One region of the Exiguobacterium sp. s194 genome, then DNA from elsewhere that is predicted to be linked to it. Evidence: a T-box and tRNA genes for the amino acid it is inferred to sense, from the RefSeq annotation. Region 1 holds a T-box; the other holds one or more tRNA genes.
The links. The T-box of region 1 lies ahead of argS (arginine--tRNA ligase). A T-box ahead of a tRNA ligase gene usually reads a tRNA of that ligase, here a tRNA-Arg.

Region 1 (3,418 bases):
GACGACGCTCGATGAGGCGCTATTCTTGCATGGACACCAAGTAAAATGGAGTCCGGACTGGGAACCGCTTGTCGAGAAAGGGAAGTATCCGCTCGTCTTTATCGGACACAGCCATATTCCGGGGATTTACCGGAAAGGCCGCTCGATTCCCTGGGAAATCGGACAGCCGTTCGTCCTAAAGAAAAAACGTTACGTCATCAACGTCGGCGCCGTCATCTTCGACCGGGAGTGGTGTCTGTATGACACGAAAGCTCGGACGGTCACGCGGATGAAAGCATAAGAAAAGGGACCCCACGAAACGGGTCCCTTTTCTCGTCCTTACATTTCTTCTGGAGCTTGAACACCGATCAAACGGAGTCCTTCCGTCAATACGATCGTCACCGCTTTGACGAGGGCGAGACGTGATTGTTTGCCTGCATCTTCTTCAAGGACACGGACATGACCGTAATACTTGTTGAATGCTTGCGCCAAATCGAGCACGTAACGGCTAATGATCGATGGTTCGCGGCGTTCGTGGGCACGTGTGATGACGTGTGGGAACGCGTTGAGCATCGTCACGACGCCCCACGTGTGGTCGTCGTTTGCGCCAGTGAACGTCGAGCCGTCATAGTTGCCTTTACGAAGGAGCGAGTTCGCACGCGCGTTCGTGTACTGCACGTACGGGCCCGTCTCACCTTCGAATTTGAGCATGCTATCGAGGTCGAACTCGATGTTGTTGATGCGTTCATTCTTCAAATCGTGGAAGATGACCGCGCCGACACCGACCATGCGTGCCACGTCGTCCGCGTTCGCAAGTTCCGGGTTCTTCTGAGCGATGTTCGCCTGTGCTTTCTCGATTGCTTCTTTGAGCACTTCCTCGAGCAAGACGATGCGACCTTTACGTGTCGACATCTTCTTCCCTTCTTGCAAAATCAAGCCGAACGGCACGTGATGCATGCCATCGACGAAGTCATAGCCGAGCTTGCGCAGGACTGAGAACAGTTGTTTGAAGTGAAGCGCCTGCTCGCCGCCGACGACGTAGTTCGCCTGGACGAAGTTGTACGTCTCATGACGATAGACGGCAGCTGCCAAGTCGCGTGTCGCATAAAGCGTCGCGCCGTCTTTCTTTTTGATCAAGCATGGTGGCAAGTTCTCGTCCTCGAGTGAGACGACCATCGCCCCTTCACTTTCGACGAGAAGGTTTTTCTCTTCGAGCATGGCGACGACGCGGTCCATCTTGTCGTTATAGAACGCTTCCCCGTTAAAGCTGTCGAATTCGACACCGAGGAGGTCATATACTTTTTGGAACTCTTTGAGTGATTCTTCGCGGAACCACGTCCAAAGCTCAGTCGCTTCCTCGTTGCCGTCTTCGAGTTTCTTGAACCACGCACGGCCTTCGTCCTCAAGTTCCGGTTGTGTCTTCGCTTCTTCGTGGAAATGGACGTAAAGCTTCAAGAGCTCAGCGATCGGATGTGCCCGGACCGCTTCCTCGTCGCCCCATTTTTTATAGGCGACCATCAGTTTACCGAACTGTGTGCCCCAATCCCCGAGGTGGTTGATGCCGACGACGTCATAGCCGTTTTTACGGGCGATTTGGTTGATGGCATTCCCGATCACCGTTGAACGAAGGTGTCCCATCGAGAACGGTTTGGCGATGTTCGGTGACGAGAAATCGGTGACGATTGTCTCGTTGCGTGTCGCATGCGTCGCATAGTCCGCTTGTTCATCGAGCACCGTGTTGATGATTTCTTGTGAGACGACGTCACGGCTCAAGAAGACGTTCACATACGGGCCGGCCGCCTCGACTTTCGTGAACAACTCGTCGTTCAAGTCGTTCGCGATATCCGTCGCGATCATGACCGGTGCTTTACGATAGGCTTTCGCAAGTTGGAAACACGGGAAAGCAAGGTCCCCGTGTGCCTCATGTTTCGGTTTTTCAATCAATGCTTCAATCTGGTCGAGCGTCAACTCGTCCCCGATGACACGGGACAAGGCTTCCGCATATTTGCGTTCATAACTCATTCTAATTCCTCCTTATCATTTGTTCATAAAAAAAACGCCCTTTGCACAGATGCAAAGAGACGGGATGGCCCGCGGTACCACTCTTCTTGCCTGCTTGACGCAGACCGCTTTATCGGTGATAACGGGGGTCCCCCGGCTACGCCTACTCAAGTTCGGATAGCATCTCAAAAGTGCGTTTCGCGATGTTTGTCAGCCTAGGCTCTCACCAATCCCTAGGTCGCTTTGTTGACGGAACGATCGTTACTCTCTTTTTCATCGACTTTCGTCTATGTGGTTGAAAAGCAATTTCATTATAGAGGATATTTCATATAGACTCAATGCTAGAATTCCGCCATTATGATGGATAGGCAGGACTCAGGCGTGATTGTGCCGAATCTCCTACCATACATAATTGAATTTTTCCCACATAGGAGGGAACCATGAACCATTTCCGCAAGATGTCCGTCCTTGGTTGGAGTATTTGGAGTATGCTATTCGGTTTGACGCTCATCTTGTTCGCTACAGGCGGATTGAACATGCCGGCCATCGAGCCGTTACCGTTCATCTTGATCGCGTTGCTCGTCATTATTTTTCAAATGGACTCCATTGAACGGAAAGGCGTCTACTTTACCTTTTCAGAAAGTATCGTCTTAATTATTTTTTTATTCTTTGATTTTGAGACAGCGCTGTTCGTCAATCAGATTGGACTACTCGTCTTCCAGTTCGTCAACTTGAAACCGCGCGTCGCGCTTCGACGGTTCCGTTTTACGTATCCGTGGAATGCCATCACGTCATTTTTGGAAATCGCCATCCCGGCCAGTGTCTACTTGGCACTTGGTGGTGTGACCGGTCTCGGATTCTATTCCCAAGACTCGTTCCTTCCGCTTGCCGGTTTGATTATTGCCATCATTTTGAACACGGTCGTCCAAAAGTATCAAGTCGGCTGGTGGTTCCGCGTCGACATCCCGGTCCGCGACTTTTTAAGCATCGCGTTTTACACGTATATCGTCAGTCTCGTCTTCATTTTGGCGGCCTCGCTCTTCCGAGAGACGAACTTGCTCGTCGTCAGCAGTATCGCCGCCGCACTCACGTTCTTTATTAAGCGACTCATCATTCAAAAAGGTCGACAAGACGCCTTCAAATCGTTGATTGAACAATATGATGAAGCAAAAGAAGCCGTATCGCTATCGCAAAGCGAGGCACAAGCCATCGAAGTGTTCCTCAGTCAATGTGAGCGACTCAACGAGTACGATGAAGGGTACGTCGAGTTCAAACTGTTTGATCGCACACTTTACTTTGATTTGAAGACGCGCCAGCCGATCGATCGCCATGTCGTCTTTGAATTACTCGATGCAACCTATCCGAACGAATCCTCGGTCGAGTACGAGATGCGCTTCGAATGGGACGCCCCGCTGTCGAACGAATTTAATGAAGACTA
Region 2 (3,418 bases), on a different contig from region 1:
TGTTGTGGTTGGGTTGCTCGTGGTCGGCGGGATGTTATACGCCACCTCGTTTTGGAAGTCGGGGACGTCGGTCAAACCACCGCTCCCGACAGTCCGGGTCGGAACCGTGACCGCGGAAGTGAAACAGTCAACATTCTGTTGGTCGGATGGGGGCGAGGCGGTATGCGAGGACCATGCTCTGCCGGAGGCGGATGACCTACAGCTCGTGCCGGTCGAAGCGGGTGCCGAGATTGATGTCGAGTTCCATGCCGAGCCGTCGAACGCCTCGTTCCATCAACTCGTCGATGGGGAACTTGTCCCGGCTGAACCGGTCGTGCCAGACGAGCCGGGCGTTTATGTATTCGAGACGGGCGGGGATTGGCCGCAAGGCGATAGCCGCTATGTATTCGGGGTCGAGGTCAAAGAATAAAGATGTTGACCTGTCCGCTACGGCCGGCTTTATGATAAACGAGAAGGGGGGACGCCAATGATTCAAATCGGAAAAGTGGTCCATCTAACGGGGTTGTCCACTAAAGCAATAAAATGGTATGAAGCAAAAGGACTTGTCCAACCGACTCGTTTAGAGAATCAGTATCGGTTATACGGGATGGAAGAAATAAGGCGCCTGAACGAAATCAAGTTACTACGTCAAATGGGCATCTCACTCGAACAAATTCAAGCGGCAGAAAGTGTGAGCGGGTTACTCGACAGCAGACTTGACGAGGTTCAACGTGAGATCGAGGCGTTGCGACAAGTCGAGCAACAAATTAAATGGATGCAAACAGGGGGAGATTCAATGAAAGTACGTTATGAGAAGTGGGACCAACCGAAAATCGTAAACGGCTATGTATCCGAACTCACCAAAATCCCATTCGTTTGGGAAAAACTGCAAACAGAGCTGACAACAGACGAATCATATGGCGTCTGTTTAGCGAAAGAAGAAGCCTATTTAGCAGGGATGACTAATCCTGTGACAGGTGAAGACGGAAGACAGGTTGAACTGTCGGCAGGACGGTATCTTGTCGCCACGGTCGAAGGGGGAATTCCAGCCATCCCTACGACATATAATCAACTTCTAGCATTGCCGGATGTAACGTTGCGAGATGCACTCGATTTTGAGCGCTATATTCATGGGCAAGACGGAGCCGACGACTTGATTGAAATTTGGTTGCCCGTCCAATAACAAAGAAGTGCCTTTCCCGAAGTCGGGAAAGGCACTTTTGGATTAACGCGTCATGACTTTGTCGATGAGACCGTAGTCTTTCGCTTGTTCAGCTGACATGAAGTAGTCGCGCTCTGTGTCGCGCTCGATGACTTCAAGCGGCTGGCCAGTGTTGTCGGCCATGATTTGGTTTAATTTCTCACGCATCTTGATGATGCGCTCGGCATGGATTTTGATATCCGATGCTTGACCTTGCGTACCGCCGAGCGGTTGGTGAATCATGATCTCTGCGTTTGGAAGCGCGAAGCGTTTGCCTTGTTCACCGGCTTGGAGCAAGAAGGCACCCATCGATGCGGCCATTCCGATACAAATCGTCGACACGTTCGGCTTGATGAAGTTCATCGTGTCATAAATCGCCATTCCGGAAGTGATCGAACCACCCGGGCTGTTGATGTAAAGTGAGATGTCCTTATCTGGGTCCTCGGCTGCAAGGAAGAGAAGCTGAGCGACAATCGAGTTGGCGACGTTGTCGTCGATTGCACTTCCGAGCAAGATGATGCGGTCCTTGAGCAAGCGTGAGTAAATATCGTACGCGCGTTCCCCGCGACCTGTTTGTTCGATAACTGTTGGAATTAACATTGAATCTGCCTCCTTTATGTAGGTTGTAAACATATCATACCGCTATAGTCAATGTTGGTCAAACGATAGTCATCGTTTTTGACCTATTCCACGGTTTGACGATTCTAAAACGACAAAAGAGGCCAGGCATATGCTGCCTAACCTCTTGCTGTGATACACCCGGAGAGATTCGAACTCCCGACACCTGGCACCGGAAACCAGTGCTCTATCCCCTGAGCTACGGGTGCATGTTCTCTGACACGATTTATTATACATTTGTTTTTTTAAAAAAGCAATCCTGTTCGGCTCACTTTTTTTGAGCGCGATTTCCCGCTGTTCGATACAATAGGAAGCGAGAGGGGTGTGACCGATGCAACGGCAAGAACAACAACAACTTCAAACACAACAGCTGACCCAGGACATGGTTCGGCGGCTGCCGATTCTCGAGGCGGACCGGACCGCGATCGCCTTTCAGCTCGGCCGATTGGCTCGACGCAATCCATGCATCGCCACGGGGAGCGGTGCGGTCGAATGGGTGGCCGATACGGCTAGTGGGTTCGAGGAGCGATTGTTCGAGCAAATCGAGGAAGGGAGCGGGACCGAGTCCCAGCGTTCGCTCCAGAAACGGCTCGTCCTCGCGCTCGACCATCGCGGCCTACTACCGGAGAGCGACTTCGTGCTCGCCCATCGTTTCGAGGTCGATGTGGCGGACATTGAGGCGGCGCGCCAGGCGCTCTTGTTTCTAGAACCGACAGGGATCGGGGCAAAGAATGAGCACGACTGCCAATATCGGCATGCGATTGAACATGACGACCCACTCGTCTTGGACGTTTTCGAGGCGCTCGACGCACACCTTGATGACATCCCGGGACGACTCGACATCTCGGTTGCCGAGTACGAACGAGTGACACGTATCGTGGCGACACTCCCGAAGACGCCATTATTATATGAAGGAACCGAACACGTCGTCCCGGAACTTGAAGTCGTCCGTCGTGACGGCGAGCTCGTGACGACATGGTTCAGCCCGACGCTCGATGTGGCTCGGGTCGGGGACGACCGCGAGGCAAAATGGTGGCACGAGACGCTCGAGATGCGGAACGCGACGCTTAAATCGGTATGGGTCGTCATCGCCGAACGGCAACGCGACTGGTTGGACGGGAAGCTCGTCTTGCATCCGTTGACGCGAAAAGAAGTCGCCGAACAAATCGGCAAGCACGAGTCGACCGTCGGCCGGGCGATTCAAGGCAAGTACGTGACGACCGAGGGCGGCGTGATGGCGTGGCGTCACTTTTTCGTCCGGGCGACACACGGGCAATCGCCGTTCATGGTGAAGAAGGCGCTCGCCGAACTGATTCAACAAGAGACGTCGCCGCTGAGCGATGCCGCACTCATGCGCGAGCTGGACCGGCTCGGCTATACGGTGACACGACGGACCGTGGCGAACTATCGGGAGGCGCTCGGTTTTGGAAACTCGCGGGAGCGGGAACGACAATATTGGAAAGGAGGGGACTGACATGGTCCTGACGTTATACCGCCGCGCCAACTGCTCGCTCTGCGAGGAGGCGCTCGTCATGCTCGAATGGCTCATGGAAGACTATCCGTTTGAGCTCGAGCAGATCGACATCACCGGCAACGAAGAACTCGAGGCGAAATACTTGT

Region 2: it encodes a tRNA-Arg, which carries the amino acid that the T-box ahead of argS (arginine--tRNA ligase) is inferred to sense. The anticodon was not compared.

Annotation. Positions count from the first base shown of each region.
Region 1 is NZ_JACSLT010000003.1:40,476-43,893, forward strand. Features, by position in the region: gene KNP85_RS04050 (metallophosphoesterase family protein) at 1-280, shown strand, start outside; gene argS (arginine--tRNA ligase) at 319-2,001, opposite strand; T-box leader at 2,054-2,266, opposite strand; gene KNP85_RS04060 (GGDEF domain-containing protein) at 2,421-3,418, shown strand, end outside.
Region 2 is NZ_JACSLT010000002.1:252,717-256,134, forward strand. Features, by position in the region: gene KNP85_RS03205 (hypothetical protein) at 1-409, shown strand, start outside; gene KNP85_RS03210 (MerR family transcriptional regulator) at 467-1,162, shown strand; gene clpP (ATP-dependent Clp endopeptidase proteolytic subunit ClpP) at 1,205-1,780, opposite strand; tRNA gene KNP85_RS03220 (tRNA-Arg) at 1,935-2,007, opposite strand; gene KNP85_RS03225 (RNA polymerase factor sigma-54) at 2,130-3,272, shown strand; gene KNP85_RS03230 (glutaredoxin family protein) at 3,274-3,418, shown strand, end outside.